Regions from separate parts of the Methylomonas sp. 2F7 genome, predicted to be linked through region 4. Evidence: riboswitches for the same ligand, from Rfam matches in the RefSeq annotation. Region 4 holds a riboswitch; each other region holds the start of a gene.
The links. A riboswitch is a leader RNA that binds a small molecule or an ion and turns the genes downstream of it on or off. The one in region 4 is predicted to bind cyclic di-GMP.

Region 1 (7,861 bases), 4.2 Mb from region 4:
GGCGCCGGGTTCGGTGTCGCAGGTGCGCGAGTCTGCCAGTTATCTGACGCAATACGCCAAGCGTACCGGCGTGTCATTTTTCATGGTCGGCCACGTCACCAAGGATCAATCATTAGCCGGGCCGATGACCTTGAGCCACATCGTCGATGCCCAGGTAGTGTTGTCGTCCACCGACGACTCGCGCTTTAGAGTGTTGCGTGCCGACAAGAACCGCTTCGGCAGCGTCGGAGAGTTGGGCTTTTTCGCGATGGAAAGCAGCGGCTTGAAGGAAGTGAAAAACCCGTCGGCAATGTTCTTATCCCGCGCGGAAAAGCCGTCGCCCGGCAGCGTGGTGACCGTGCTGTGGGAAGGCACCCGCCCGTTGCTCGTGGAGATTCAGGCCCTGGTCACCGAAAGCCAGTACGGCAATCCGCGCCGGCTGGCGGTGGGTTTGGACCAGAACCGGCTGGCCATGTTGCTGGCGGTGTTGTCCCGCCACGGCGGCGTTTTTACTGGTAATGACGAGATATACGCCAACGTAGTCGGCGGCATTAAAGTCACGGAAACCAGCAGCGACTTGGCGATCATGATAGGCGTGGTGTCCAGTCTGCGTGATCGCATCATTCCTTACGACACGGTGTTTTTTGGTGAGGTGGGTTTAAACGGCGAAATTCGCCCGGTGGCCAATGGTCACGCCCGGCTCAACGAAGCGGCCAAGCACGGCTTCAAGCGAGCGATCATCCCCAAAAGCAATAAACCCAAGGATGCGGTGAAGAACTTGCAAATACATGCGGTCAGCAATATTCAAGAAGCGTTGGCAGTGCTGGCGGATTTATAATTGCCGCCAATAATCTATGCCTCGTCAGGGAACGATATGAAAAATACAACAGCAGCCGGCAACGGTAAATTTGGCCGCAACGATCCGTGTCCATGCGGCAGCGGCAAAAAATATAAAGCCTGTTGCCTGAAGCAGGCCGAAGCCGCCGCAAGGCCGGTTCAACCCAGCGTGAACGATGCGTTAACGCAAGCCTGGCAGGCCGTGGCGCGGCGCGATATGGTGGGTACGCTGCATGGGTTTCGGCAAGTCTTGGCGATCCAGCCCAATCATGCGGAAGCGCTGGCCGGTTTGGGGCAGGCATTGTGCTGGCAGCAGCAGCGTCGTGAGGGCTTGGCCTATCTGCAACAGGCCGCCCGCCAACTGGAAATTGACGCCCAGCAAACCCGCAATATCCGTTTTATTCTGGAGCTGGCCGAGCAATTGCATCACTGGGGCGATCTGGATACCGCGCTGAAACTGACCGAACTGGCGGTTAAGCTGGAACCTGAAAATCCGGCGGCGCTGAATAACCGGGCACTGTATTTGACGCGGGTTAATCGATTCGAAGAAGCCTTGCCTTTTGCCAGTAAGGTCTGCGAACTACGTCCCGACGATCCGGCCTGCAATAACATGTTGGCTGTGCTGGAAGCGCATTTAAACCGTTTGCCGGAAGCCAAACAGCGCTTTCAGAATGTGGTAGCCGCCAATCGCAATATGCAGCAGACCGCACGCGCCTTGCAGGAGTTAGTAGGGGTGCTGGATAAGCTGGAAGAATACGAGGCATCGTTTGCGGCTTGCCAACAAGCAAAGGCTTTGTATAAGCAATTACCTGAAGTCAGCTCGCTTGATGCCGGACAGGTTTTTCGCGCGATTCTACGTAATAAGCAAGGCTTTGATAGTGCTTTACTGCATCGATGGGCGCTAAGCGACTTTGCCGATAGTTTGCCGGTACCGACTTTTTTGCTGGGCTTTCTGCGCTCCGGCACCACGCTGACCGAGCAAGTGCTGGCGGCGCATCCCCAGGTGTTTACCTCCGATGAAAATGATCTGATTCATGGTTTGATTCAAGAGCTGCAAAGGTTGAGCGGTTTTCGAGAGGACATTCCAGCTGCTCTCCGCCAGCTTGGTTTGGACGACGTCCGAAAATTGCGCGCTTACTATTGGCGACGGGTTAGCGAGGAATATGGCGCGGATGCCTTGAATAAACGCTTCATCGACAAAGTGGCGCTGAATAGTATCGATATAGGCCTGATTAGCTGCCTATTTCCGGAGGCCAGGATTATCTTTGCTCTGCGCGATCCGCGCGATGTCTGTCTCAGTTGTTTCCAGCAAGTGTTTAAGCCGTCTAGCGTGGCAGTCAATTTGCTGAGCTGGGAAGGTGTGGCCAAGCAATATGCCGCCGTGATGGCGCTGTGGCTTTACATGAAGCCGATGATTCAGCCGCGTTATATGGAATTGCGTTACGAGGATACCGTCAACGATTTCGAAAACAGTTTTCGCCGGGTGTTTGCGTTATTGGATTTGGAATGGGTGGCCGAAGTGAGCGCGTTTCATGAAAAGGCTAAAGGCCGTTACATTGCCACGCCGAGTTTTGCTGCTGTTTCTCAACCGATTTATTCGCGCTCGGTTGCACGTTGGCAGCACTATGAAAGTTTTTACGAACCGGTTTTGCCGATCTTGGCGCCGTATATCGATGCGTTCGGTTACGCATGAATGAAGCGAATGGGAAGGGTAGGTTAAGCTTTTGGGTTAAGCAGACTTGGATAGAGCGGATGTAAAAATGGAGCTTCCGTGCCCCCGGTCGTCCTTGACCGAAACCGAACTGATTTTTTACTGATTAACCCGGCCCTCAATAACACGGGTCTTCAAGGACATCAGGTTAAAATCAGCTTTAAGTTACATAGAAACGCGTCAGACGTTTTCTGCCGTTTTGCGTTTGCCGAAACCGACTAAGCCCGCCATCGCGCTACCGAACAGCCAAACCGCGCCCGGTACGGGTACCGGTGACGCAGCAGCGGAGATGGTGGCGGTATAGGCCAGATTGGCCCCGCCTACCGTGCCGTCGTAACCGCCCAAAATCAGCGTGTAATTACCGGCGGTCAGGAAGCGGGTCAGCGTCGCGGTAGCGGTGGTGCCTTGAGTGGCCGCGAAGGTCCAGGCGCTTGCGTCAACCAAAGCCAGTGTTGTGCCCAGTGGGCTGGCAGCCATTGGATTTAGTGCGCCGTTGTTCAGGTAGCTTTGATGGCGACTGCTGCTGCCCGCGGTATCCCAGCCGCTCCACAAACCAAAAGCCGGACGCAGATTGGAGCCGTCCGACGATACGGTGATAGTCACTTCCGCGTCGGCATGCAATTCAAACAAACCGTAATCGGCGGTATGCCCCCAGTTAGTCGCGCCATCTTTATAAGCTTTGGCGCCCATGCCTATGCCGTGGCCGCTGGCGGTTTGCGAGTTCGCTACGCCGCCGTCGTTGTGGATCATCGCGACCCAGGTGGCGGGCAAATTGCCAATATAGCCTGGATCGCCATCAGACCATGGGCCCGTGGCGGAACCGTCCGGCGGGAAGGTATCGCCGGCAGCCAAATTGTAGGTTACGTGAGCGCTAGCCAAGCCGCTGACTGACATCAGCGCGCCCATGGCGCCCGCTAATACTAGTTTTTTAAAGGGTGAGTTTGCAGTCATTTTGGATCTCTATCGAATGAAATAAATGAGAGGAAGCCTTTCGTTAAACAATGCTTGGCGAGGGGATTGCCGTTGTCTGGTGGCAATCCCGCTTGGCAATTAAGCCGCTAGTGGTTGTTTGCGGCGACCGAAACCGATCAAGCCGGCCATGGCGCTGCCGAACAGCCAGACTGCGCCTGGAACAGGCACAGACGCGACCACGATATTGTTGGCATATTGCGCCACTTCGTTGGTAGTCAGTGTCAGCTTGTATTTGCCGCCGGCTGCGCTTTGGTCACCAATGGCGATGGTGTATTCGCCACCTGTTCCCGCACCATTAAACTGATAACCTTGCAAAGCTAAACTGACACCCAGGCTGTCGCCGGCATTGACTGCCAATTGCGTCGTCAGTAATGTCAATCCAGTCAAGCCTGGGCCTTGCGCCCAACCGCCATACACGGAAAATGCCAATTTCTGAGAACCGAGAGCGATGTCGCTCAAATCGTCTGCTAAGGTAATGTTCAAATACAGCGGACCGGTTGTCAGCAAATTAGCTTCCGGATTGCCGCTTCCAGTGCTGGTATGCACATTGGCGAAATCCAAGCCGGTATTAGCGGCAGAAACGCCGGCCTGCCAGGAGTTGGCGCCAACCGCAAACTGAACATCGGTAGGTAACTGATTGCCGGCGTTGGCTGCGTTGTGGTTGTAGTTGTAAACCTGTCTTAACAGGCTATTGGTATTGGTGTTTGCCGTGCCGACACAATCCGCTGTTGTGGTGCCGCCACAATAGTTGCCGGTCTCGACTATGCGTGTAGTGGTCCTATTGTGCAATCCCAAATAGCCTATGGATGGCAAGGTCGTGGAGGAATCCAGCCATGGTGTAATGGGACCGTTCGTCCAAACGGCTTGGTTGCCGGCCAGGGTTTGGGCAATGGCATTGCCGCCGGAAGTGCCGCCTGGAAGTCCGCCAGTGCCTCCGGTAGGGCTGATGTCTCCATACCCGCCCAGGTTGTAGCTGTTATGAGCGAATACGGTTGGAGATACGGCTAAAGACGCCACCAGAGTAGTTGATGCAGCTATTATTTTTGCAAAATTTTTCATTATTTCCCTCGAAAGAAAGTAGTACGCGCAGAATTAAAATGTCCTTAGTGATTAGCCGCTTCGTTAAAAATCGAACGGCTCTCATCCACGACATCTAGCAACCCGGCTTTCTTGTTATTTTTAAGAACCGTGGCTTTCCGGCCCCGCCTCTCGACGGGTGTGGCAATTCTTGCTTTCAGAGATTTGCTAATTACGCCAGCGGCAGACATGGCAGGGATAGAGACCTACTAACCGCTTTTCGGAAAGCAAACCACGAAGCAAGTTCACTAGGAAAAGCGAATAATGGGCCAACTTAATAAAATATATAAATTTCAGCCTATTACGGCTTATTTTGTCGAGGGTGACTTGAGTGAGTATCGGGCGAAGCTCTGGGAAATGGCTCAGGCGCTTGGTTTATATAACACAGTTTAATTGTTGGTGAATGGTCTCGCCTGGATATGGCAGTTTGTTTTCGCGAATTAGATCAGGAACTCCTTTCTTTTCTGGTCATTTATTGTTAGGTTGTTGCGCCGCTAATTGGGTTGGTATGAGATTTTTCAGTGGAGAGATGTATGCAAAAAACCGATAAAATCCCGTTGTGGGTGTTCCTGGCCCTGTCCAGTATAGAAACCCGCAAAGGTGCGTTACTGTTGATCTGGAGTAGTATTGTTTTTACTCTGTACTGTGTGCCTTGGCCACTCTATTTCGATGGCAACGGCTGGGTTGCCAAATTATTTTTAATCGACGATTGGGAATGGTTTGCGATGATGCTGCCCATGACGTTCTGGTATTGGCTGAGCATGAGATGGGTGGATAAAAACGGCGGCTGGCGTTTGGCCGGTGCGTGATATGCCGCACTATTTTTTAGGGGCATGATTCGTCAGACCTTTGTGTTTGCTCCGGAAAGATTAGCTCGTAGATTTTCTTTCGATCTTTTAAGCGGCTAGCTTAATTCCGTATTTGCCAAGGCGCGTAGGGGTTTATATCGGGTGAGCAAACGGGGTTAAGGTTTTGCTACCAAAAATCGATTGTGAATACTCAGGTGGCCGCCATCCAAGTTTGGTTGGCTTTCCACCTTATTAAGCGAGCGGCGGTAGTATATCGCTGCGGTGCTTTCTTCAATTTAGTGTTGTTTCTATGCTTTCACACATTCTGCCCAAAGCCGAAATCTCCATTCGCGAAAACCTGCGTTGGTTATACATTCTTAGAAATTTGATGCTGTTTGCCGTCACGGTAGCGGTATTTATCGCGGTGAACGGTTTGGGTATCAATTTGCCGCAAAATCAGTTGTGGCTGGCGATTTTTGCGATTTCCATACTCAATCTATACACCTGGCTGCGACTGAGAACGCCGGAAGAAGTAACCGAGCACGAGATTTTTTCGCAAATATGCATGGATGTGTTGGCGCTGGCCTATTTGCTTTATCTCACTGGCGGCGCGTCAAACCCGATTATTTGGGTGTTTCTTTTACCTTTAATTGTTACCGCTATCATGCTACCGCAGGCTTATGCCTGGAATATGGTAATCATTACGTCCTGCGTCTATACCGTGCTGATTGCCTACAACGTACCCTTGCCGGCCGTGGAGCCGCATATGGCGCATCCGGCAATGGCGGAGATGACGCCGGAAATGAGTCTGCAAATGCATTTGATGAACGACAGGCGGTATTTCAATCTGCATGTATTTGGTATGTGGTTTGGTTTTGTGTTTAGCGCCGGCTTGGTAGCTTTTTTCGTAGTCGAACTGTCCAAAACCTTGAAAGAACGTGAGCGAAATTTAGCGGATGCCCGCGAGAGTGCGCTACGCGACGAACGAGTTGTATCCCTGGGCACCTTGGCGGCTAGTGCCGCGCACGATATGGGCACACCGTTGGGGACGATTGCCATTTTGACGCATGAGATGGCGGAAGAGTTGTCGGAACATCGTTATCCGGATATGCACCAGAAACTGGTGATTGTTCAGCAGCAGATTGATCGCTGCAAACAAGCCTTGTCGGTGATGTCGGCCTCCGCCGGCGAGATGCGGGCGGAATCCGGCAAGGTGATGCTGGTGAGCGAGTATATCGATGAAGTATTGGGCCAGTGGCGCACGCATAAAGCCGCTACCCGGCTGAAACTATTTATTTCGCCGAATGTGGATATGGATGCGCGCGTGATTGCGGAACGTACCGTGACTCACTCTATCATCAATATTCTAAATAACGCAGCTGAGGCATCGCCGGTCGATGCGGGCATCGAGTTTCATGTGGAATGGGATGAAGAAACACTAAACTTGAAAATCAGGGATTTCGGTCCAGGTTTGCCCGCTGAATTTATCGAGTTTGCCGGGCATCAACCGGTCAAGAGCAATAAGCAAGGCATGGGGGTTGGCTTGTTTTTGACTTATACCACTATCAAGCGGCTCGGCGGTAAAATACAGTTCAGTAATTTAGAGTCGGGCGGCGCCTGCGTCGAAATCAGTTTGCCGCTATTAGCTAAGGAGAGTATGCATGAACCAATTACCTATGGATAAGCCCAATTTATTGCTGGTCGATGATGACGTCACCTTTTGTTCGGTGCTGAAGCCGGCGTTGGAAAAGCGCAATTTTCAAGTGACTGTCGCCAATGATGTCGATACGGCAATGAAACTGGCGGAACAAACCGAGCCTGAATATGCGGTAATCGACTTGCGGATCGGTTTCGATTCCGGTCTGGAGATGGTCAAGAAATTGATTTCCTTGGATGACAATACCCAAATCGTCATGTTGACCGGCTTTGCCAGTATAGCCACAGCTGTAGAGGCTATCAAATTGGGCGCGATCCATTATCTGACCAAACCGGCCAACGCCGATGAGATTGTCAGTGCCTTATACAAAAACGAAGGCGATGCGTCGGTAGCTATCAGTGACAATCCGCTATCGGTCAAGCGCTTGGAGTGGGAGCACTTGCAAAAAGTGCTGATGCAGCACGACGGTAACATCTCAGCCGCTGCCAGAGCATTGAATATGCACAGAAGAACCTTGCAAAGAAAACTGGAAAAAAGGCCGGTAAAAGAGTAAGCGGCCGGCATTTTCTGGGAAGGGAAAGCATTATTTTTGTATTTATTACAATTAGTCGTTGCAAAGCTAATATTTCTGAGTATAATGGGCGGCTCATTCAGGGGGTCGTTAGCTCAGCCGGTAGAGCACCGCACTTTTAATGCGATGGTCGTGCGTTCGAATCGCACACGACCCACCACTGAATAAGTTTTACATTCAAGGGCTTGCAAGGAAGTATGGCCTTAGTAACTGTGTATTAAAAACCATCGACTATAGTTATTTTATAGGTAGTCGTGTTTTTAACCTCA
Region 2 (8,082 bases), 2.1 Mb from region 4:
TTTGAAGGTTTGTTAGGACCGACGAACAATTTTGGCTCGACATCGGAAATACCGGCATCGGACAGCACGTTGGTCAGGTTAGCGCCGCTGGCGTTGCAAAACCAAGTGTTGGTCGCGCCTTGTTGGGTGCAGTTACCGTTGTCAATACGCATAGCAGCAATCGCCACGCCGTCGATCAGCGGGTTAACACCTTGCGCAGAACCGCCGGCAGAACGTTTGTGGAACAATACTTTAGCCGTGGTTGCGGCAGCACCGTTGACGGTCAGGCCGGGTACGTTAGTAGAGTTCAGTGTGCAGAAATAAGCACTATGGTTTTTACCTTCGGAACCCGCTGTACCGTTGTCTTTAAATACATCCAAAGTACCGGCGTCGCACAAATTAACAAACAATGCCGCCAGGGCTTTGTCTTGCGCGCTAGCGCCGGACATAAAGATTTCGATATCCGGCGTGACGCTTGGCGCATGTGCGGATGCACCTTGCGAGAAACCTGCCAGAGAAGCCACTGCGATAGCAGCAGACAATAATTGCTTTTTCATTGTATATCTCTCAATTGATTGAATTTAAAGTTTGAGCCGACCCGTTCATGAAGGGGGAACCAGCAAAGCAGAATCCGGCCGGCTCAAGACGTTTGCGGGATTAAACCGCCAATGATTTACGACGAGTGGCGCGCAGTACGCCCATCAAGCCGGCGCCGAACATCCAAACTGCGGCAGGCAGTGGCACAGCAGCGGGTGCAGCGGTATAGGTCAAAGAACCCACGTTACCGCTAAATGAAAAATTCCATGTACCTGGGAAAGTTTCCAATTCTCCAGTATCGAAATCGTCGGCATTGACTTTTTCATGAACGAACGCCAAAGCATTGCCTAACTGACCTTGGGCGGCAAATGGCAAAGCAGTTTGGAAATCGTTACCGTAAACAGCTGTATAACCTTGTTGGCCAACAGTTCTAAAGGTGCTCAGATTGTTAGAATTGGCATCTTGAGTTTGAACAGAACCAACCATAACGTTCCATTTACTCATAGTATTACCAATGTCGCCTGCATTGCTATCGATGACGGCAGGAGAAGGAACTACTGACGTTGTGTAGAAACCAAATTTAGGCAGGTCAGTCAGGTCAGCCAGGATCCCATGACCACCAGAAACTCCCCAAGCAACGTCGTTGCCGGCAGTGTAAGCAGCAGCGAATGATTGAAAGTTGTTGTCGCTCAGTGAGAAAGACAATGATTGGCTAGGGTTAGCCAGAAATTGCTCAACAGTGATACCCAAATCCAGTGTAAATGAAGTTTTCGCTGTGTAGTCAACCAGGTTGAACAAAAACTCGCTACCGTCTGCTGTTGCATCACCGATAGCTTGGATACGCGCTTCCGCGGCGCCTGAAGCGGCCGCCGCCAATACTGCAACTGCCAACAATTTTTTAGACAATTTCATTTTTAAAACCTCATGTTTAAATTTCGATTAATGACATAAGGTGACAGCCCAGCCGTCTTGACCTGCAAGACCTGTGACTTTCCGTCCCCGCTTCACAACGAGTTTGGCTTTTACACGCTTTAGATCGTACTCGACGCTATCTAACATCCTGACAGCGCCGCTTTTGTTGCCCCCGCTACCATTTCCCCCTTAGCCTCCTCCCTATCCTCTTCCTTAGCCGCTCCTTGTCCGTGCCGTCCGTGTTCCCTAGTTGCTCCTGAATCCTTGCTGAACTGCCGATCCTCGACCCTTCAACTTGACGCGGATTATTCCAGAGCAATAGCGGCTTTTCGGTTACAGCATTGTTAAATTCACGTGACATGTAATACATCTGTATTACAAAGCCGACCGCTAACACGAAAATTCAGCGGATGATCGGGCGCGGGCGGTAGCTATGAAATTTAAGATTCTTTTTGCGGGCATTGCCTCACTGCCATTGAGCGAAGGAAGAAGCCCCTTCTCCCTCCAGGAGAAGGTTGGGATGAGGGGAGATAGAACCATCCGCTCTTAACTTAATAGCAGTGGGACGTGGTCCAGGTATGAATTGTCGTGAGCTGTGGACGGCAAGGCGTATCCTGACTATTGAGCTACTTCAGCTAAACCCAAGAAGTCCGTGATGCCCGCCGGGATACCCACAGGGCACAAGAGCGGGCATCCAGTGCCATGGAAGGCAAGTTTTAAGCTATCAATGAATTCTGGACTCGGCATTCAGGGGAAACTGGACGCCTTGGGACCGCGCAGCAAATCAGCTGCGGCAACTGGGCTCCCGCCTGCGAGGGAGCGACGATACCTGAGCAGACTAAACAACACCCAGTAAGACCTTGGCATTGACGATGCCATCAGCATCGGCCGGTTTTTCGACATCGATTTGCAGCACTTGCAAGCGGTGTTTGGTTTCCAGAATCGCCAGCCAGGACATCAGTCGGTCGAAGGCCAGATGTTCCAGCCAGACGCTGACTTTATCCTCGCCTTCCGGCGACAGGTGTTTGATCGCCGGTTTTATCTCCAGCTGCTGGCTGCTGAAATCGACTACCGCCATCGGCGATTGATTAGCGCCTTCCAATGCCGGTGCATCAACCGTAGCCTGTTGCCGCAAAGCCGCCACTTCGTTACCGACTTGTTCTAAGTAGGTATAGATTTGCTGTTGCGCCTGGATTTTTAGGGTCAGCAAGCGGCTTTGTTCAGCAATTGGTTGGTAAAACAGCAGGTAAGCGCCATACATCAGCACGACCAGCACACCACCCAGCGCCAGTACTCGCTCTCTGGGCGTTAATTCGGCAAAACGCTGCGCTAAATCATTTTTCGCGAATCTCAAGTTGCGCCTCCACGCCGTTTGCGCCGCTGTCGGCGGATTGAATTTTCACCTGCATGCTGATTTGCAACTGCTGTTTGAATTGCTCCAGTTGGCCGATGTCGTCGGCAAGCAGATGTAACTGCAAACCGCCGTTCAGGAAATTGAGCTTTTTCAAGTGTACGGCCGGCGCGTCTTTCAACACCAATCCGGAACGGTAGATCAAGCGCATGAAGCCGCTACCGGCAAAAGCCTGTTGTTTTCTGAGCTGCGCCAGCTGTTGCTCGGCCTGAGCTTTGACATTGACGATGCGTTTCACATCGGGAAAAGTTTGTTTGAACAGCTCTTGGCTTTTCGCTTCCAACTCGCTTAGTTCGGCTTGTTGTTGCCAATAGGTATGTAGTAAAGCGTAGCTCTGCACCGCCAAGGCCGCAGCCAAAATGATGGCCGCCGGCAGCCACTGTTGCCAGCGGCCTTTTGGACGATGACTGACGGCATACGCACCGCTCAACAAATTCAGCTCGGCTGGCAATGACTCGACTGAGCTCGCCATGAATTGCAAAGGCTTGGCTATGACTGTTTCCAAACCGTTATTTGCCAAACCATCCGGCAGCTGGGTGTCTTCGCTGTGTTTGCATATCAGTAAAGTCTGGAAATCGGCACCTTCGGCACAGGCTTTTTCCAGCAGTTGCGGCAGAAATTGCGCATCCACGCCGCCGCCCAAATAGGCAGCGCTGCGCAAAATTGCGTTGCTTTCTTCGAGCAACAAAGTCGTTTGTCCAGGCCGATACGGCAGGCATAAGGTTTCCGGATACGCAGCTGCCAGCTCTAAACCGGCTTCGCGAAACGGAGTAAGCCGCGCCGCTAATGTGTCGTGCGTAATCGCCGCCACGGCGAGTTTATCCCGGTCCTGCTTTAACCAAACCAGATGATAATTTTCCACGTCCTCGGCCAGTAGGTCTTCCAACGCAAACGGCAAGGCTTTTTTCAGTTGCGCGGTGGTTTTAACCGCCAGCTCGATCTCCAGCAACAATACTGAAGCGGCCGGCAATAACAGCAGTACAGACTTACCCTGCGCAGCCGCTGCCAACTCGGCCATCGTGCCTGATGTCGGCCGACTATCAGGCACGGCAAGATTCAACCATTCCAGTTTATCGGCAGATTCGGCACCTAATCTGACCAGCAGTTTTTCAGCCATGCGCCAAGCCCTGGCGCTGGCGCTTCACCACTTGCGCGCCACCATTATCGCGCTGCAATTGCGACTCAAACTGCAAATGGGTTTTGCCCATATCGATTTGCCCTTGTAATAAAAAGTTTTGCGAACTGACACCCAAGCCATATTTACCGATGCCGGCGTCGGCAACCGTTTCATCCTTTAAAAATTCGGCGACTTTTGCAAAAGGCTTGCCTCGGGCTCTGAACATGGATTCCGCCTGATCGGCGCTGATGTCGTCCGCCAAGCAACGCAACACCGTAGCGCTGGCGGTATTGACATTCAGCGGCGCGTAACCCTCCACCGCGTAGACATAAGGCAGCAATTTCAGATAGGTCTCGCGCGTCATGCCCTGCACCAACAGCAACTCGCTGACATCGGCAAATTGCCGGTTAGCGGCGCGGTAAGCCGGCTTTTGGCGGGTGTAGGTTTCGTCTTCCGCGCCGTGCGGATAGCTGACATCCATATCCGCATCAACCCAATCGGCAATCGCCTGCACCAGCTCGGTTTTCAGTTTTAGAATGGCCAGCAAGCGTTCCAGGCGCTTGATATCGTCCTTGGAAATTTTGCCCTCCACCAATACGTTGTTCAGATTAATCCGGCCCTGCAAATCCTCAATCTGTGCTTGCATCGTGCCGCCGACGACGTTTGTCCTTGCCAACGGTATGGACCAATCTCCAGCCAAACCATCTACTTTACCGGCCGTGGCGTCGGCAGCCAGCCGGCCGATGGCCCAACTTTCCAAGCCGTACACGTATTCCCAGGCTTGCGCGCTACGCAGCTGATTTTCGGTGCGGCGAATATCCAACTGCCGCGCGCTGGACATCGACACCACGGCAACGGTAGCGATAGCCAGTATCAACATGACGGTGATCAACGCGATCCCGGATTGCGCCTGATGTAGCGACCTCATTCCCGCACCAGAAACAGCCGCTGAATGTCACCCAAGCCGGCCACGTTAAAATTCGCTTCCACCGCTCTGGGCAATCCGGTACCACCGGCCGGCCAATGCGTAGTCCAGTCGCTGCCGTAAAACCGCAAATCAAGCGCCGCGACGTTCAGCAATTTTTTCCGGCGAAATTGCGTCTGCTGGGTACGATCCAACACGGTCCAGACCTGCCGATACAAGCTGCCGTTTTCCAGACGATAACTGATACGTTGCAATTGACTGTGCATCGCCAACGCCGACCATTCCGGCACACTGCGCGTCAAGGTCAGCAAGTCCTCGCCATTACCGCCGGAAAACACCGGCTGTTCGCTGCCGAATTCGTCCCGCACCTGGCGCGGCAAGGCTTGAGCCAGATCTTCGTTCAACAAATACAGGGTTTGCTGCAACGCGGCGATGCTGTCCGAGCGTTTTTCCGTGCCCGCTCTGGCATCCAACACCGCGCTCAAGCCGGCGTAAGCCATGGCCGCCATGATCGCGAACACGGCCATCGCGATCAGGATTTCCAGCAAGGTGAAGCCGCGACTGGCGCTATTATTCATGGCCGGTCGGAACATAACTAAGCAATCCGGCATAAGGCGACTTGTCGCCTTCCAGAAACACTTCTATCCGATAATCCCAGACCGTGCCGCCGACACTCGGCGTCACGCCACGCTTGGCCTGCCAATACCAACGCCGGCCTGCCATCGTGTCCCAGCCATCCTGGTTTTCCGGTTTTTCGGTAGCCAGGCGCAATTGCACCGCATGGTTCGCGGCTATCGTCGCGGCTATCGTTTTGTTTTCCAGATACCAAAGATTCTTGGTGTTATCAGCGGTAATTTTGATCAAGCCGGCCATCAGAATGGCTAACAGAGCCAAAGCAATCAGCACTTCCAACAGCGTGAAGCCGCCGTTACCGGAATATTTCATGGCTTGATGGCGACACTGGCAACCGCTAAGCCCTCGTCCGCCGTATTGCTCAGCCAAAACCGGAGATCGCTTTTTGCTAAATCCAACGCAATTTGGAACGCATCGGCGGCCCCGTCCGGGGTAAATACAATCTGCGGCTCGGGATGCACCTTGCTGCCAAAGTGCTTAGTCAGGTACACCGGCTTTTCGTCCAGGGTCAACGCCAAGGTCATACCGGCTGGCAAATCCCGCTGTCTGAAGACCGCATCAGTATTCTCCGGCCGCCACTTGCCTTGGGTCGGCGATAGAAACCTATACCCTTGACCGACCAACTCCAGACCTATACTTTCGCCGCGTATCATCGCTTCCTGCTCAGCCAGCTCCAGCAATTTTGCCAGCCGCTCAACTTCCAATTGTTGCTGCTTGCTGTGATCGGCATTGCCCATCGCCAGCATCGCCATGCTGCTCATCACGCCGATCAGGACCATCGCAATCAATAGCTCGATCAGCGTAAAGCCACGAATGTTTAAGCCCTTAAGCTGAGTTATTTTTGCGCCCAATTGGTGATGTCCGCGCCGGCTTCGCTGCCGCCTTCCACGCCGTCGGCCCCGAAGGAATACAAATCAAATTCGCCGTGCGCGCCGGGCTGCATGTAAAAATACGGTTTGCCCCAGGCATCGACCGGCAGTTGATCGAGATAGCCGCCCTGCTTCCAACGCGCGCCTTGCGGCAGATTGGCCGGCTTGTGTACCAAGGCTTCCAGGCCTTGATCGGTAGTCGGATAGCTGAAGTTATCCAGGCGATACAGATCCAGCGCGGCGCTGATGGCTCTGATGTCTTGCAAAGTGCGGGTGGCACGGGCTTCGTCCGGCCTGCCCATGATTTTCGGCACGACGATGGACGCCAAAATGCCCAAAATCACGACCACAATCATCACTTCGATCAGGGTAAAGCCTTGCTGTTTTTTATTGCTCATAGCGGTTTAAAATCGTATTGGTTTAAGCACGCCCCGGCATACGGGACAACTGGGAGAAGATTAGAAAGCCAACGTGACAGGCGTATGACAAAACGCTATCTAATCAATTGGTTCATTTCAAATATCGGTAACAGAATCGCCAGCACTATGGTCAGCACCACCAGGCCCATGAACAAAATCAGAGCCGGCTCGAATAAACCCATGGTCAATTCGGTGAGCGCCTGAATATCGCGCTCCTGATCGTCGGCGGCGCTTTCCAGCATACGCGGCAATTGCCCACTGGCTTCGCCGCTGGCGACCAAATGTATCGTCACCGGCGGGAAGAAACCGCTGGCTTCTAGCGCCTTGTTCAAACTCTGCCCTTCGCGGACGCGGATCGCAGTGTGTGCGACTGCTTGCTGCATGGCATTGTTGGACAACACCTGACTGGAGATTTTTAAGGCTTCCAGCAGCTCGACGCCGCTATTGGTCAAAATCGCCAACGTGCGGGTAAAGCGGGCAGTGTTTAAGCCCTTGGAAAAGCGGGCGGTAATCGGCATGGTCAATAGCCAACGGTGAAACAGCATGCGCGGCCGCTCCCTGCGCAAAATCAGCTTCGCCGCCACAGACAAGCCCACCGCTATGATCAGCAACAGCAAGCCGTTGCTCTGCAAAAAATCGCTGCAACTAATTAAGGCCTGGGTAATAGCCGGCAGCTCGTGGCCCATCTTGTCGAACACGCCAGTAATTTCCGGCACCACGTAAGCCAACAGGCCTATGACCACCAATACGGACACCGACGACAACAACACCGGATAAATCATGGCCATTTGTAACTTGCGATGCAGTTGGCCTTTGTCGCTTAGATAATCGGCCAGTTTTTCCAGCACCTGATCCAGCTTGCCCGAGGATTCGCCGGCTTCGATAGTGGCGCGGTACAGGGGCGGAAAAGTACTGGGAAAGGCCTGACATGCCACGGCCAGACTTTGCCCTTCCAGAACTCGGCTTCTGATCGCCAGCAATATCCTTCTGGCCCTCGCCGACTCCAGTTGCCTGGCGATAATGCCCAAGGCTTCATCAATCGCCAAGCCGGACTTCAACAGAGCCGCCAACTGCCGAGTGATGTGCGCCAGTGCGCGCATGCCGATGTTTTGCGCCAATAAGGGCGACTGACCGCTGCGTTCTTTTTTATGAACTTCCTGAATGTCCAGCAGGGTTAAATCATTGGCCTTCAATTGTTGGCGCGCGGTTTTGATCGTGTCGCTCTCAAGTGTGCCTTTAACCGACTTGCCCTTGCCGTTCAGCGCTTGATATTCGAAGAC
Region 3 (8,082 bases), 4.5 Mb from region 4:
AGAATTTGTTCAGAGATATGGTGCTGGCCGGCAACCAGTCCAGACAGGCCGAGGCCCAACAACCAGCGTCTCGGCAAATCGCCCCGGTGACACTCCGCGCCGCTAAAATCAAGCCAGCCAAACCCCAATCGCGCCGGCCCTGGTTTACTGCCGGGCTTGCCTTTGCTGCGATGTGGCTGCTGGCGATTGGTCTGATCATGCCGCAGCAAGCGCGCTTATTTAGCGATTATTTATGCGACTACCGTACGCAAACCGGCGAAATTCGCCAGATTCAGCTCAGCGACGGCAGCCGTTTGCTGATGAACACCAATAGCGCTGTTTCGGTAGCGTTCACCGCCGCGGCCAGGCGTATCGTTTTGCACCACGGCCAGGTGCAGTTTACGGTGGCAAAGGATAGTCGGCGGCCTTTCGAAGTGGTGGTCGACGACTTGACGGTACGCGCGTTGGGTACCGTGTTTGAAGTGTATAAAACCGCAGAGGATCATACCGAGGTGACTGTCCAGGAGCATGCCGTAGCGGTCAGCGTCGCCGGTCGAGAGAAAGACGTTACCGTCGCACAAGGCCAAGGTTTGCGCTACAACCCCGAACTGCCGTTACCGCATCCGCGGGCCGTGGGTGCGGAACAGTCCGCTTGGCAGCAACATCGGCTGGTGATCAATGATAGACCTTTAGCCGAATTGATAAGCGAGTTGGAGCGCTATCGCTTCGGGCGGATATTTCTCGCCGATGCCGCACTTAAAAATCTGCGGGTGACGGGAGTGTTTTCTCTGGATACGCCCGATGAGGCGCTTTCCTCGGTGCGCATAGCGCTGGGTTTGCAAGAAACCCGTATCGGTCCCTGGTGGGTGTTATTGCGTCGCTGAGTTTTTGGCGCGGAAACCCTTCGTGCATATTTCGTCAACCCAGCCCTTGAACATCGTCGCTCCCGCACAGACGGGAACGACGATGCCACTCTAATTTGGAGTCGAAAGCTCGAGCGCATAAGCTCAAACCGTCCGCTTCGACTCCCTAATTTCGAAAATAGTTAAATTTTTGTGATCGATTTTTGTGCTGAAACGACTTCTATGTTGAGAAACATTTTTTTTCGGACAGGACGGATCTTGAAAGCACGGATTAACGATTTTCGCTACCAGCTTGCAGTCGGCGTATGGCATCGGCCAGCCGTATATCTTTGCTATGCGCTGAACGGCAACCGTGTCGGCGTCGATACCTGGGTGTTGATTGGGCTGGTGGTGGCCGGCGGACAATTGAGCAGCAGCCAGGCGGTTGCCGCGGAAGTTATCCGTCACTTCAACATCAGCGGTCAGTCCTTAAATAACGCGTTGATTCAATTTGCCGCGCAAGCAGAGTTGGAATTGATTTTTTCAGCGGACATGTTGCGTGAGCTAGCAAGTCCCGAGCTGCGCGGTGAAATGTCGGCGGAGCAGGCATTAACACACTTGTTGCATGGCAGCGGCTTTACCTACCGTTTTATCGATGCCGATACGGTGACTTTGGAACGCAGCCTGACGGCAACGGAGTCATCTAACCTGCCGCCCGTTACCCTGGATGCCATGACTGTCGTGGGTTCGAAAATGGGGGAGGCCGGTGCGGAAATCCTCACCGAGCCGATGCTTGACGAGGCGCGGACCTATGCCGTCAGGCATATTGCCAGCGCTACCGGAACGGACACGCCAATCAAGCAAATCCCGCAGTCGGTGCATGCGCTTAACCGCCCTTTGTTAGACGACCAGCAAACGATCAACGTCAGCGAATCCTTAGTCAATGTCAGCGGCATAGTGGCGCGCAATGAACTCTACAGTCCGGTTATCGAGGGTACATTGATTCGCGGTTTTCGTTCCGAACAACTGATGGACGGCTTTACCCAGTACTACAACCCCGGCGACCGGGAAAGCACCATTAATATTGAAAGAATCGAAGTGCTGAAGGGTTCTAACGCCTTGCTCTACAGCGGCGGCTCGGGCTCACCGGTGGGCGGGGTGGTGAATCTGCTTTCCAAATTGCCGCAGGCCAAAGCCTTCGGCGAAGCGGGTTTTAGAATCGGCAGTCACAGCTTTTATCAGCCGTTTTTCGATGTCAATCAACCGCTAAACGCCAATATTTTGTTGCGCATGACGGGTGAATATACCAACGCCAGACACAGCATCGACACGATTGAAACTAAGCGTTTCAACATCAATCCGGCTTTGACGCTGACCGATAACGATAAAACCCGTTTGACGTTCCAAGCCAAACTGTCGCGCTGGCAGCAACCGGAGTATCAGGGTTTGCCCGCCACCGGCAGCATTGCCGGCGATTTTGCTACCCGGCCCGACCTGTTCTTGGGGCCGGCCAATCTGCCCGATAGTCATTCGAATGCCGATGCGGTGTGGGCCTCGTTGGAAAGGAGCATCAATCGGAGCTGGCGCTTAAATCTGAAGGCGCGCTATGCGCACTCGGAATTCGACGAGAAAATTCAGACTCTGTTCGGCAGCGATGGCCTCATCGCGGACCGGCCCTTGCTACCGGCATCGAGCTGGGCATTGGTCAATGCCGAATTGTTTCAACAACAGCAAGAGCGCAGCGTGCTGGGCAATTTGCAGGGTAATTTCAAGCTGGGTCCGAGCGAAAACAATCTGTTGCTGGGCGCGGATTACAGTCGCTTGCGCGATGCAGGCTTTATCGAGGGCGATTTTGGCCCCTTGGGTTTGGGTGTCGGTACGGTCGATCTGCGGGCGCCGATATTTGACACCCCTTATGCTGTGCCGGGGCCGGGCCTGGAAAATCAGTTCATCGAAAACATCACTTACGGCGCTTACCTCCAGTGGCAAAGCACGCTCTACCGGCGTTTGCATTGGCTGTCCGGTGTCAGGCTGGGCAAGGTTGGCATCGATTTTAATAATGCGCAAACCGGGGTACACGCTAAAACCGATACGCTGAAATGGCTGCCGCGACTCGGTGGCGTGATTGATCTGAACGACGAGGTTTCCTGGTTTGTTTCCTACAGCGAAGGCATGCGCGGTCAACCCTTTGTGAATTTTGTCGATAGGCCGGCACCGGAATTATCCAACCATCTGGAAACCGGCCTGAAATTCAATGTTGCGAACCAATTCAGCGGCCAATTGGCGCTGTATCAAATCGAGCGCAGCCAGGTCGCGGTTACCGACAGCAGCGATTTTCAGCGGCGTTCGGTCGCCGCAGGGCAGCAACGCTCGCGCGGTGTTGAAATGGATTTGCTCTGGCAACCGGTCGAGGGCTTCAGCGTGCTGGCGAACTATGCGCATACCGACGCCCAGTTCATGGACGACGAAGCCGGGGTGGCTGCCGGCACTCGCTTAGCCCAAGTCCCGGAGGATGCCGGGCGGCTCTGGGCGCATTACCGTTTTCAGCAGGATGCGCTGCAAGGCTTTAGCTTGGGTTTCGGCGTTTATGCCCGTGCCGGGGCGTATTTGTCCGACGACAACCGCTTCAAAACCGCCGGCTACCACAGCTTCGACGCGGCGTTAGCTTACGAAACCGGGCGTTTCAAATGGGCGGCCACCGTCAAGAATCTCAGCGATGAGGATTATTTTCAGCCCTACGGCTATTTCGAGGGCCGGGTGGCGCCCGCGCCCGGCCGCGCGGGATTCCTGAGTCTTTCGATCAAGTATTGATGCCGTCGTTATCTATTTGCCACAGGAGTTTTTCAGGAGCACCTCACTCAGGGACTTAGAGTGATGTCGTAAGGACCGCGACAAACATGCCACATCCGCCGCGAGACGGAGCCGGAAAGCCACGGGTCTTGGAGATTAAGACAGCCGGGTTACCTGCAAGTTAAATGCCCTAAATTCGGGCTGGCGATTTGCAGATTAACTTTAACCGTAATTTATTAAGGAATAAAAAATGACAATCTTGCACTACAACCGCACTCAACTGGCAAGCGCCGGCCTGTTAGCCTTCAGCGCATTGACCGCCGTTTTAGCGCCTGCAACAGCGAGCGCTGCACAAGTTAGCGGCGATGCCACCATCACCATCAACAATGCCGCTTTTGCGGCGGCATCTGTCAATGTCGGCAGCGGGTATCCGAATGGCTGGATTGTCGCGAAACATTGGGGCGCCAGCGATAACTTACTCGGCATTACCGGCGCAACCAACGGCGGAACGGCGCTATCGGCAACCGCTAGCACAGCGATGTCGTTTGCGGTTAACAGCAACACCACGACCAACAGCTATCCGGCTGCCGGTCCCTATGGCCGTACCGAACAAGCCACAACGATGGACGCCGGCAACACCTCGATCGGTCAAATCGGTCTGAACGGCGCCTGGTTGTTGACCAGCCAAGGCGGCAGCGGCATTTTGACGCCCTACGACTTTAGCCTGGTAAAAACCGGGAGCACCTGGAATATAAAAACCTTTGATACCGGTTTCGGCTACCAAAATTTCTTGAAGCTGACCAACGTCGCCGAGTCGCTGAACAGCAATGGCGAATTACTGCTGAGCGGCGATTTGCAATGGACCGGTTTGTGGGCCGGTTTGGTTGGTGCCAATACCAATGCCGTGGTCGGTACCTTTAGCCTGGCGCCGTCCGCTGTGCCGGTGCCTGCGGCCGTGTGGATGTTCGGCAGCGGTCTGCTGGGCTTGCTGGGTGCAAGTCGCAAAAAAGCCTCTGTCGCGGCTTAGACCCTAAAGTTCCCTGGGCGAATGTTTGTTTTGCCCAGGGCCAAGAACTTCCGCAATACGAGCTACATTATGAAAATCAATAACCTTAGATCATCTGCCTGGCTATTAGCCGTTTTCAGTGTATTGTCGATCAGCCAAGCCCACGCCGCGACAGTAAACGGCGGTGCGCTGGTCCTTAACCTAAACCGCGATGTGCTAATCGCCAGCGTCGATGTGAATGACTATCCGGACACACCCACCGCCGACTTTCCGATTTGCTGCCGGCCTTCTATTTATCTGGAAGAGTTTTACGATGCTTCGGCCGCATCAAAAACCTTTGTACAGTTGCGGGACGGCAATGCTCCGGATTTATACGATCTGGTATCCGATGAAATTCCGGCGACCGGGCTGCAATTTAGTGTCAACGGGTTGAGTCCGATAGTTAATCCGGGCGGGCGGCAGAACAGAAATACTAATTTCGCGTTCGAGCCCGGCAATTTATTCGGCACTGCCAGCGGTAGTATCGGTCTGGGCGGCGTCATGCGGTTTAGAGTGGACGTCGAGCCACCAACCAATAGAGTGTTGTTGGGCGACATGACCTTGGAATACGATCCTGCTCTTGAAGCGGCTACGCCCGGGCGTTCCGGTTGGGTGATTACTAATCATATAGGTTTCGATGCGGGCGGTTTTGAGCTGTTTGATGTCACCACCGCAATAGTCGGGGATACTTTAAGTCTCAACGGCAATCTGGGTTTAGGGTGGGGCTTCGATCATCTGGGCGCTCGCGACGCCCGTTTGCGCGATACCCGTATCGGCACCTTCAGCTTTCAAACCACGGTGGTGTCGGGAGAAACGCCGGCGGCCGTACCGGTGCCGATGACGGTATGGCTATTTGCCAGTGGCTTGGCTGGACTGGTTCTGAATGGTCGTTCTAAAAGAGAGATGGTGTAATGAAACAGGATGAAGTTGCAGGATTGACTCGGCCGCGAACTGCTGTGTGCTCCGAGCCTGGCGAACGGCGCACACCGTCTTTTCGTAACGTCAGGCTGATAAAAATCGCGGCAGGCCTAGGCATCGGTTTGACATTGACGACAGCCGCGCAGGCAGGGCCTTCCCCGGTAATAAGCTTTGGACAGTATCGTAGTCATCAGGTCAATGTCGATGCCGGCGGCCAAAACATTGTCGGTGACAAAGGCAACGAACCGACGCTGGCCTTGAATCCGCTGAATCCCGCCAATATCGTTGTGGGCTGGCGTAAGTTCGACTCGCCGCCCACTGCCGTCAAACACGGCGGCTATGCCAATAGCTTCGACGGCGGCGTCAGTTGGGGTACCGGCATGCTGCCGGCCTTGCCGCTGCAAACCCGCACCGATCCGGTGTTGGAGGTTGATGGCCAGGGGAATTTTTATTACCAGTCCCTGGCGATATCGGATAGCACGTCGGTGTTTAAATCCAGCGACGGCGGCGTGACCTGGTCGGAGCCGGTGTATCAGTTTAAAGGCGACAAGAACTGGCTGGCCATCGATAAAACCGGGGGTCCCAGCGACGGGCATATTTACAGCACCTGGCGGCGGCCGGCCGACAGTAACCCCGACCCTAACTATGTACCAAAATATTTCAGCCGTTCCACGGATGGTGGTTTGAGTTACCAGGAGCCGGATGCGGCGTTGCCGGTGGCAAACTTCGGTTTTGGCCGGCTGGCCATCGGCCCGGACGGCGAGGTTTATTTATTTGGCGTCGATGAAACGATTTTGTCCGTCAATGCCTTAGGCATAGTGCGTAGCGGGCACTATTTCCTGAAATCGGTTGATGCCAAAGACCCCGCAGCTTCACCCACCTTTACCGCGCAAAAAGTCGATATGGGCGGCCACAGCATGATGTTCCTGTCGCCGAGTTTGCAGTTACCCAATCCGTTGGGCGGCGACGGTGATGTGCAAATCGCTGCCGACCGTTCTGCCGGGCCATTGCGCGGCAATATTTACTTGCTGGCGCATGTCACGCCCTACACTTGGCAAGCGGGCGACGATCCGCAGGATATACATTTCGTGCGCAGCAGAGACGGCGGCGCCACTTGGTCGGCACCGGTACGCGTGAATGACGACCGACCCGGCGCCACGGCTTATCAATGGTTTCCGATGCTGAGTGTCGCGGCCAATTCCCGCATCGACGCGGTGTGGTACGACACCCGTAACGGCAGCGGCAGCGCGCCGTATCGCTATTCCCAGCTTTACTACGCCTACTCCTGGGATGGCGGCGCAACCTGGAGCAAAAACCAGGCGGTCACGCCCGTGTTCAATACGCATCTGCCGTATAACATCGTGAACGGCGAAGAGCGACAAAGCGACAAAATGGGTGATTACACCCAGTTAGTCTCCGACGCCAACGGCGCACACATCGCCTACACCGCCACCTACCACGGCGAGCAGGATGTGTATTACCTGAACGTGTTCCCAGACTGTAATAACAACGCCAAATCGGATGTGCTGGATATTCAAAACCGGCTCAGCGGCGATACTAATTTGAATCATCTACCGGATAGCTGCGAGAACATCACGGTAAAAGGCGATCTGGACGGCGACCGCGATGTCGATCAACTGGATTTGAACGTGGTCATTGCTGCCCGCAACAAACCGGCTTTCGGCGTAAACGATCCGCGCGATTTGGACAAAAACGGCGTGATCAATGTTTTGGATTTGCGCAAGCTTACCTTACTTTGTACGCGGTCGCGCTGTGCTGTGTAACCAGACCGGTGCCAATCGGTCAGCAATCGATACCCCCAGCCGATTATACGAACCGAACATATATTGTCATTCCCGCGCACGCGGGAAACCAGGATGCCGAAAATAGGATTAACAACAATGATGAAACAACTCAAAGCCAGCCTCGCCGGCATAGTTTTATACGCGGCCAGCGGTGTCGCCGATGCTGCCATTGATTTACATTTCACGCCGCTTAGCCAAACCGCCGACGCCATTGAAATCGGCCTGAGCATTTCCGGCTTGGGCGACGCTGCGTTAGGAACGTATGATTTCAATATTCAGTTCGATCCGACGCATTTGGTGTTTGCCGGCGTGGCTTTCGGCGACCCGCTTCTGGGTGACGAGTTGGATGTGTTTGATTTGGGTGGAAACAGTGTCGCCGCCGATTTGCTTGCGCCCGGCGTGCTGAACCTGTTCGAGTCGTCCTTGGACGACGCGGCGGATTTACAAACCCTGCAAGCCGATAGCTTTACATTGGCGATTATTCGTTTCAATGTACTGAGCGGTGGTAGCAGTCAGCTCGATTTACTGATTAACGGTTTGGCGGATGCCGGGGGTGATGGCTTGTCGGCAAACTTAGCGCCGCTTACTATCAACGCTGTCGCCGCCGTGCCGTTGCCGAGTATGTTTTGGCCGATGGTTGGTGGGTTGTGGGTGGTTTTGAGGCGGCGTAGGGTTTAGCTAATGTAGCCGGGATGAAGCGAAG
Region 4 (8,082 bases):
TGCGGCTAGTAGTCAGGGGCTGCACTTGCAGCCTAGCGTTTTGAGATAAAGACCCCGATGATTTTAATCTCGCCGTTTTCAGAAGTCACCGGCCAAAGCCGGTGACTGTGGATTGAAGTTTAAGCCCGCTATGGTGCCAAATATTCTTCGAAAGGCCGTATCGGCGATGAGTTGCCTTGCGCGCCAACCGCTTCAATGGTCAGGAATTGATCTTTAGCGAGAACGCTGGCCAGCGGATTGCCACCGCTTACTGCCTGCTCAGTGCCCACGTGACCATGAGGTATTTTGATTTCAGGATGATCGAAGGGCGCTTTTTCGTACCGGACTCTGTCATCCGTCAGGGTCTTCAGGAAGGCGATCAGGTCGGCTCGGTTTTGTGCATCCAGTTGTAAATTGGGCTGCGGAAACACCCGAGTAACTTGCTTGCTGTCGTAGGCGAAGTTCCCGCCTCGCGAATAAAACTCTATCGCTTGTTCCAGCGTGGCCATGCTGCCGTTGTGCATGTACGGTCCGGTTAACTCGATATTTCGTAGCGACGGTATTTTAAATGTCGAATCGACGGCGGCAACCATTTTCTTGCTGTTGGGCTTGTTCAACTCCGCTAAAGCGGCAGCTGTGGTGGGCAAAAAGGCATTGCTGGCCGGTAGAAAACAGTTTTCCGTACTTTGCGGCTGGGGTCTTATGCCGTCGGTAATCGCAAACAAACTCGGCAGTGAATAAGGCAGCTTCAGATTTAGGGCAAGCGCCTCCTGAAAATCGCAGGCGCGGACTTTCTCGACATCCTCTTCCAGCACGCCGGCGCTATTCCCCGCCAGATACTGTAAATATTGCCGGCTGAACGATAACGGGTTGCCGAAGTCGTCGATGCCGCCCACGCCAATATCAGCGGCTGCCTCGGTTACCCCGGTGGAGGAGAAGCCGGTATCGAAAAACGCCGTGACTGGCGCGTTTTGGATAAACAAGGGGATGCGATTCACCACATTGGTTGATGCGCTGATGTAGAAGGCCGGCTCGCCAAATGCTTCTGGATGGGTTTTAGCAATGGCTGCGTTGGCGTTGATCGATGCGGCGCTGAAGTTGGGGCCCAGATGGCAGAGTGCGCATTGATTTTTTCTGAATTGTTTCAAGCCGTTCAACTCCGAAGCGCTTAGCTCTATGGGTTGATTGCCGGCGTCGCGGGCGCTGTTGTCGAAGGGCGATTCATCCGAAATCAATGTGCTTTCATACAGTTGGATGGCCAGACCAAAAAACATCCCAAAGTTGGCTTCGGTCTGATTGTATGGCGCCAACCCTTTGGGTACCGGAATTGGCGTGCTACCGTTGAACGACCAGTATTTGGGATTGAATGCCTGCATGACCAGCAGCTTATACATGGTGTTCATGCCTGGTTTCGTATTCAGGCTGTAAGGTCCTAATACACTATCTTCAGTATGCACTTTCTGGTTTTGCAAAGGGCGGCGTAACAGCAGTTTTCTGCCGAGCTCCATCAAGGTCCGGTTGCGGCAGGCCATCTCGGTGGTGTTTTGCGGTGGAGCTACCGCTAATGACGCCAACGAGGAATTGAGCAAATGCAGGCGTTGTTTGCTGAGCGTCGTGGCGTTCTGTTTTACCCAGACGCCGGCGTTGGGATCGCGGTCGCCCCAGGGGCTGCTGCCGTTAAACACATTGTTGGCGCGACCGTCCCAAAAATTGCGATGATTAAACACCGCATTGATGACGCTGGGCGCGTTGCGCGACGTCACTTTGCGGGTGCCGACGGCGCCGGCATGAAATAGACTATCGGCGCTGCGGCTGCACGAGTCGTTAGGGGCGGTGTAGCGGTCTACTGCTCTGAAATCCCCGCCGAAAGTACCGGACGAACCGACTACATTGTCGGTGTCGTAGAGGATCGTGGAATGTTCCTGTAGTGGGTCTTCTCGTTGATGTAACGGGAAGTCGCCGGCGCTGAGGGTATGATTCGGTCCCAACGACGCACCAGTCATGGCATTGCTGAATTCTTGGTTGCTTAAAGGGCTGGATTGGCCGCCCGGTGCAAGCTGATTTTTTACCCTGCCGTCGGCGCCGGCGTGAAAGTGGCAAGATGCGCAGGCCATGCCGTCGCTGCCAACGTTAGTATCCCAGAATAGCGCCTTGCCCAAGACAATCGCGGCATTCTTGTTGACGACAATAGGGTCCGGGCCGTCCAATAATCCAGGGACGGGCGGAACGGGCAAATGCTTCAGGCTTATCGGCATCGGCCCTAGCGCCAATTCGAACGCGGCTGCATTGAAACTGAGCAGCGCAGTTCCGGCTAAGACAATCGCTAATAGGCTATGACGAAACAATGTCATGGTGAAACTCCACTGAGAAATGGTTAAGTGGCGAAAAAATACTGCCCAAACCGCTTACAACGGGCGGGCGTGAACGAAAAAAGGCCGATAAACCACAGCAAGTAATTTATCGGCCATCCTTATTCCTTTAGCGAAGTCTCTCGCCAAATTCCGTATTTACACGAACACAGGCTTAAGTCTTTTGGGTTTAAGCGCTTCCTTGTGTGTTGGTTAACGCTTAAGCGTTGCGTTTGCCTCGGCCTATGCCCAAAAAGCCGGCCAGCGCGCTACCGAACAACCAAACAGCCGAAGGCACGGGTACCGCGGCAGGTGGGGTGTATGTAGAGGCGGCCGCCGACGCGGAAATGTTCAAGGAGATACCGGCGCTGGAGCCGAGGACGTCTGCGCCGCCGACGAACACTGCATACCAGCCGGCCTGCAAATCGTTCAGCGTCAAGGTAGCGTATCTTTTGGTGTTGGCAAACGCAGGGTTACCGGTGACACCTGTCGAGCCGGATACGCCGGTTTCATAGAGGTCGTCGATACTGACATCGTGTGCACCGGAGTCGATGACGCCGCCGAACGAGTTAACGTAGTTTTTGCTGGAGGAACTGACGTAGCCCAGCGTTTCGACAATGCCGTCAGCGCCTGTTGCCCAGATGATGCCTGGATCTCCGGCTTGGCCGACCGAGTTGAATTTATGGATTTGGCCGGTTAGCTCTGCCGGTGTATCGACGCCGACCGTTTCGCCCGAATAAGCCACATTGGTTCTGAAGATTGAAAACGCCGGAAAGTTTGCAGCGGATGAGCGCGCGTCTACGGTCACGGATTGGGCTGATGAGCTTAGATAGAAGTTGGTAAATGCGCCTTGCATGCCCCAGCCATCGTTGGACAGAGCCGGATTGCCCGCGAAGCCCAGATTGCTGGAATTGAAACTGGGGTTTGAGATGCTAGTGCCCAACTCAAGGGTGTTATCGGCACCTGTCCAAGCCGCCGCGGCGGGTTGAGCGAAGGCAAAGGATAAGGCAGCGGAAGATAGGGTGATTTTGAAAATGTTTTGTAAATCGATGTTCATTTTTGAGTGTCTCCAATATCCACCACATCGCGGTTTACGATTGTGGTAGATTTAAGTTGCTGTTTAATCTGGATTCGTCTGAGGTGTTTCGGGCCTGGCAGCCAAAAGTGGACGATTCCAAAGTTTTAATATGCATTGCGAGGGGTAAGTCGATAGCTGATGTCGGTTTACCTACTCGCTCTTACTCCCTGTGGTTTATGCGGTGCGGCGTTTGCCGAATACGCCTAATCCCGCTAACGCAGAACCAAACAACCAAACGGCCCCTGGCACCGGTACTGCGCTAACGCCCTGTGCAGTTATGGTTAAAGGCAGGTTGGCTCCAGTGACGTAGTCGTTAGCGGTAAGGGTTATTTGATAGTCAAAATGATCCTGACCTGTGGTGCCAGTTACAGGGTTGAGGCCAGTTGCACCGGTAATCGTGTCGCCCTTATTGAAACCCAGCACGGCTTCTTCAATGGTGAGAGAGTAATCTCCAAAAGCAATAATGTAATTGCCTACGTCCAAAGCAGTCGCCAGATAGGAGTCTCGGCTCAACAAGCTGCCGTCGGCCCATCCGCCGGTATTGCCAGGTATGGTGTAGGCTGGACTGTCGTCGCCGCTGACTATTTCCGTAGTGAGTGAGACCGTATCCTGAAAAATGCGGAATTGGCTATCCGCCAGGGTTAGTTCGCCGTCGCCGTTGATATCGACATAGGCGCCGGGATGTGCGCCCCAGCCCGCTGCGTAGCCTTCATTCGCCAGCACATCGATGACAACATTGGCAGCCGATGACAACGAAAACGAATAGAAATCGATTGTGGTACCGGCGCCGTGAACCGGGTCGACGGTCTTATAGATGGTTCCGTTTACGACCTCGGCCTGTGCGCTGCTTAGGCCTAAAAGTGAAATGGCAAGTGTTGCAGCCACCTTTTTTAAGGTTTGGGCATTTCTAGTGTTAACAGACATAATTCAATTCCTTTAAATAGAGTAAGACGTAGATTTTTACCGGTAGTCTCTACCGGCGACATTCAAGGTTTCGTATTTCCCTTTACGAGTTGTTGTCTAACGCACATGTGCCCGCTGCCGCGATGCCAGGCTCTTACTGTTCGATCCTGTTCGTACGGTAAGGGCCTAGGGCTGGCCGTTTGACCAACGGCTTCCCGCGCAATTTGAACGGTCTTAAAACCACTAAGTATTTCAATATTCCCGGATTGATCATGCCGCGCTATGTTTGCGAGAGAAGCAGTCCAAAGAGTTTGAAATACCGGGCTAGTTTGCACAGTGTGTTAAACAATGGGTTCAGACCAATCAGGTGATATAACAAACTATTCCTGACCAGTGAGCGACTGCTAGGGGATAGTTGTCGTCGTTTCCATATCGACCCGCTAATCCCTTCTCTTGCCTGCTCAAAAGAGGTAGCTCGACTATCTGAATCAGATCCGCAGCTTTCCGGCCCCGCCTTGCGACGAGTGTGGCGACTTGTTGGCTGCGCCCAGAGGGTGCAGCATTAATAGCTAAGCAAAATATGCGCCAGAATAACGCTAAGTGTGGGTGGTCAGCTTTTTTGTATGAATATTTATATATAAAACAAGGGGATAAATGGTTTGCTTTGAGATGGTGGGGCTGCAATAAGCGTGGCTGTTTTCCGGGGCTCCAGCTGGCTTTAATACTAGGGGATGAGTTATTTCACGTATTTTGAGTTATATCCCTTACTTTTTGCAGGGATAGACTTTGCCATCGGGATGAGCAGATGAATTAGAGCCAGCCTAGAGAGTCGGCCATTTCTGAAAGGGCCATGGCTACTCATTTAGGGCAATATTAGCTGGAAAATTCTTTAAAAATTGGCTGGAAGGGACGGGGAGGCTTGGGCCTCCGCCGTTTATTCCGGGTATTTGGCGGGGTTGGTCTTAGCCGGTAGCTCTAGCCGAAGTTTGCGCGGAATGCATGAAGGATATGGGTGCTTCTTCGGCATTTTCGAAAGTCACCATTTCCCAGGCGTCTTTGTCGTTCATTAGACTTAGCAACAACTTGTTGTTCAGCGCGTGGCCGGATTTGAAGCCTTGATATTCGCCGATCAGGCTGTAGCCCAGCAAATATAAGTCGCCGATGGCATCGAGGATTTTGTGTTTCACAAATTCGTCGGCATAACGCAGACCGTCTTCGTTCAATACTTTGTCGTCGTCCACCACGATGGCGTTATCCAGGCTGCCGCCCAGCGCCAGATTGTTTTCACGCAAAAACTCGATGTCCTTCATAAAACCGAAAGTGCGGGCCCGGCTGACTTCCTTCACAAACGTAGTCGAAGAAAAGTCCATCACAGCGGTTTTTAGATGTTCGGAAAACGCCGGATGTTCGAAATCGATGGTAAAGGTGACTTTAAAGCCATCGAACGGTTCGAACGCGGCCCATTTATCGCCGTCTTCCACGCGGATTGCCCGTTTGATGCGGATGTATTGCTTGGGGACATCCTGCTCGACCACGCCAGCCGATTGCAACAGAAACACAAATGGTCCGGCGCTGCCATCCATAATCGGTACTTCGGCGGCGCTGACATCGACAATCGCGTTGTCTATGCCCAAGCCGGCCAAAGCCGACAGCAAATGTTCGACGGTGGACACCTTAACGCCGTCGCGGACCAAAGTCGTGGACAGCTTGGTTTCGCCAACATTTTCTGGGCGCGCGGCTATCATCACCGGAGTTTCCAAATCCACGCGGCGAAAACGGATGCCGGTATCGGGCTCGGAGGGGTGCAGGGTCAGATAGACCTTATCGCCGGTATGCAAACCGACGCCGGTGGCTCTGATGGTGTTTTTTAAAGTACGCTGTTTAATCATGAAATGCCGACAAATAGGTAAAACAAAGTCGGGGAGTCTATCACAGATTATGCGATAGCTCCCCCCGAACTTGGCTCAGCTGCCTCATAGACGTGCCGCAAGCGACCCTTAGTCTGCTTGGCGTCTCAAGAAGGCCGGTACGTCCAAGTAATCCAGGTCCACATCGTTTCTAGGTTGCGCGCCAAAGCGAGATTCCCGAGCCGATTCCTGTTTTTGCTGGCGGACGATGGTCGGTTTGTCCAATTGATCGTAATTGATCTCGCCGGCCGCGACTTTTTTCACCAAGCTGATTGGCGAAGCGGCTTGCTTGGCTTTTTCGCCCATGCCGGTGGCGACGACGGTGACCTTAATTTCCTGACCCATGGCTGGATTGACCGCCATACCGATTTTCATGTCGGCGTCTTCGGAAGCGAATGCATGCATGATGCTGCCGATTTCGTCGAACTCGTTCAAGCCCAAGTCGCCGTTGGAGGTAACGTTCACCAAAATACCGCGTGCGCCTTGCAGATTGTTGTCGTCCAACAAAGGGCAGGCAATGGCTTTTTCTGCTGCCAAACGCGCGCGGTTTTCGCCGCTGGCGACGCCAGTACCCATGATCGCGCTGCCCATATTGGACATCACGGTTTTGACGTCGGCGAAGTCGACGTTCATCAGGCCTGGGTGAGTAATCAGCTCGGTAATACCTTGCACCGCATCGCGCAATACGTCGTTAGCCGCTCGGAACGCTTCCACCAGCGATTTATTGTTGCCCAAAGTCGGCAGCAATTTTTGGTTTGGAATGATGATCAATGAATCGACCAGTTTTTCCAGTTCGCGCAAGCCGGCATCGGCCACGCCTTTTTTCTTGGAACCTTCAAAATCAAAAGGTTTGGATACGACGGCTACGGTCAGTACGCCCAGTTCTTTGGCTACTTCGGCAAATACCGCGATAGCACCAGTACCGGTACCGCCGCCCATGCCGGCAGTCAGGAATACCATGTCGGCGCCAGCAATTACTTCGCGGATGCGGTCGCGATTTTCTTCCGCTGCGGCTCTGCCTACTTCAGGACGAGTGCCTGCTCCCAGGCCCTTGGTTAGTTCTACACCCAGTTGCACAATGGACTCTACGCTCATTTCCCGCAGGGCTTGGGCATCGGTGTTGGCACAGATAAATTGCACGCCGTCGATACCATCTTCCACCATGTGATTAACCGCGTTGCCACCACCACCACCGACGCCGATGACCTTGATAACCGCGGTGCCGCTACTATCCAATAATTCATATTTCATTTTCACACCCTCCAGACAAAAAATTAAAAATTTCCTTGAAACCAGCTCTTGATTTTTGATAACAGATCCGCGCCATCATCGTTCATGCCTAACGCCCGGCCGTGATGATCCTTGCCATACAGCAACAAACCCACCGCGGTCGAATAAATCGGGTTTTCCGCTACATCGGTCAAGCCGGATACATGCAGCGGTACACCCATGCGAACCGGCATATGGAATATTTCCTCCGCCAACTCGACCAATCCTCTTACTTGCGAACTGCCTCCGGTAATTACCATGCCGGCCGCAATTAAATCTTCATACCCACTTCTTCTTAACTCTGCTTGTACCAGCAGCATTAATTCTTCGTAACGCGGCTCGACAATTTCCGCCAGGTTTTGCGCGGAGATCTTGCGCGGCTCACGGTCGCCGATGCTGGGGACCGCGATGGTTTGTTGCGGATCGGCCAATTGCGTCAACGCGCAAGCGTATTGGCGTTTGATTTCCTCCGCGTTTTTGGTCGGCGTCCTCAGCGCCACGGCGATGTCGTTGGTGACTTGATCGCCGGCGATGGGAATCACCGCTGTATGCTTGATCGCACCTTCCGAGAAAATCGCAATATCGGTGGTGCCGCCGC

Region 1: linked by a shared signal. The riboswitch ahead of ACR64Q_RS03360 (hypothetical protein) and the one ahead of ACR64Q_RS22260 (VPLPA-CTERM sorting domain-containing protein) in region 4 are both predicted to bind cyclic di-GMP.
Region 2: linked by a shared signal. The riboswitch ahead of ACR64Q_RS12620 (hypothetical protein) and the one ahead of ACR64Q_RS22260 (VPLPA-CTERM sorting domain-containing protein) in region 4 are both predicted to bind cyclic di-GMP.
Region 3: linked by a shared signal. The riboswitch ahead of ACR64Q_RS02045 (hypothetical protein) and the one ahead of ACR64Q_RS22260 (VPLPA-CTERM sorting domain-containing protein) in region 4 are both predicted to bind cyclic di-GMP.

What each region holds. Positions count from the first base shown of each region.
Region 1 covers NZ_CP195203.1:699,964-707,824, forward strand. The annotation lists gene radA (DNA repair protein RadA) at 1-817, shown strand, start outside; gene ACR64Q_RS03350 (tetratricopeptide repeat-containing sulfotransferase family protein) at 854-2,509, shown strand; gene ACR64Q_RS03355 (hypothetical protein) at 2,708-3,478, opposite strand; gene ACR64Q_RS03360 (hypothetical protein) at 3,578-4,558, opposite strand; cyclic di-GMP riboswitch class I at 4,652-4,732, opposite strand; gene ACR64Q_RS03365 (hypothetical protein) at 5,110-5,385, shown strand; gene ACR64Q_RS03370 (ATP-binding protein) at 5,675-7,048, shown strand; gene ACR64Q_RS03375 (response regulator transcription factor) at 7,026-7,574, shown strand; tRNA gene ACR64Q_RS03380 (tRNA-Lys) at 7,677-7,752, shown strand.
Region 2 covers NZ_CP195203.1:2,845,987-2,854,068, forward strand. The annotation lists gene ACR64Q_RS12615 (hypothetical protein) at 1-536, opposite strand, end outside; gene ACR64Q_RS12620 (hypothetical protein) at 637-1,428, opposite strand; cyclic di-GMP riboswitch class I at 1,468-1,546, opposite strand; gene gspM (type II secretion system protein GspM) at 2,267-2,782, opposite strand; gene gspL (type II secretion system protein GspL) at 2,763-3,956, opposite strand; gene gspK (type II secretion system minor pseudopilin GspK) at 3,949-4,884, opposite strand; gene gspJ (type II secretion system minor pseudopilin GspJ) at 4,881-5,459, opposite strand; gene gspI (type II secretion system minor pseudopilin GspI) at 5,452-5,826, opposite strand; gene gspH (type II secretion system minor pseudopilin GspH) at 5,823-6,365, opposite strand; gene gspG (type II secretion system major pseudopilin GspG) at 6,350-6,781, opposite strand; gene gspF (type II secretion system inner membrane protein GspF) at 6,877-8,082, opposite strand, start outside.
Region 3 covers NZ_CP195203.1:422,339-430,420, forward strand. The annotation lists gene ACR64Q_RS02035 (FecR family protein) at 1-863, shown strand, start outside; gene ACR64Q_RS02040 (TonB-dependent siderophore receptor) at 1,101-3,632, shown strand; cyclic di-GMP riboswitch class I at 3,711-3,789, shown strand; gene ACR64Q_RS02045 (hypothetical protein) at 3,862-4,638, shown strand; gene ACR64Q_RS02050 (hypothetical protein) at 4,708-5,568, shown strand; gene ACR64Q_RS02055 (hypothetical protein) at 5,568-7,358, shown strand; gene ACR64Q_RS02060 (cohesin domain-containing protein) at 7,476-8,057, shown strand.
Region 4 covers NZ_CP195203.1:4,933,247-4,941,328, forward strand. The annotation lists gene ACR64Q_RS22250 (cytochrome-c peroxidase) at 129-2,330, opposite strand; gene ACR64Q_RS22255 (hypothetical protein) at 2,548-3,384, opposite strand; gene ACR64Q_RS22260 (VPLPA-CTERM sorting domain-containing protein) at 3,580-4,329, opposite strand; cyclic di-GMP riboswitch class I at 4,775-4,849, opposite strand; gene lpxC (UDP-3-O-acyl-N-acetylglucosamine deacetylase) at 5,271-6,197, opposite strand; gene ftsZ (cell division protein FtsZ) at 6,306-7,466, opposite strand; gene ftsA (cell division protein FtsA) at 7,490-8,082, opposite strand, start outside.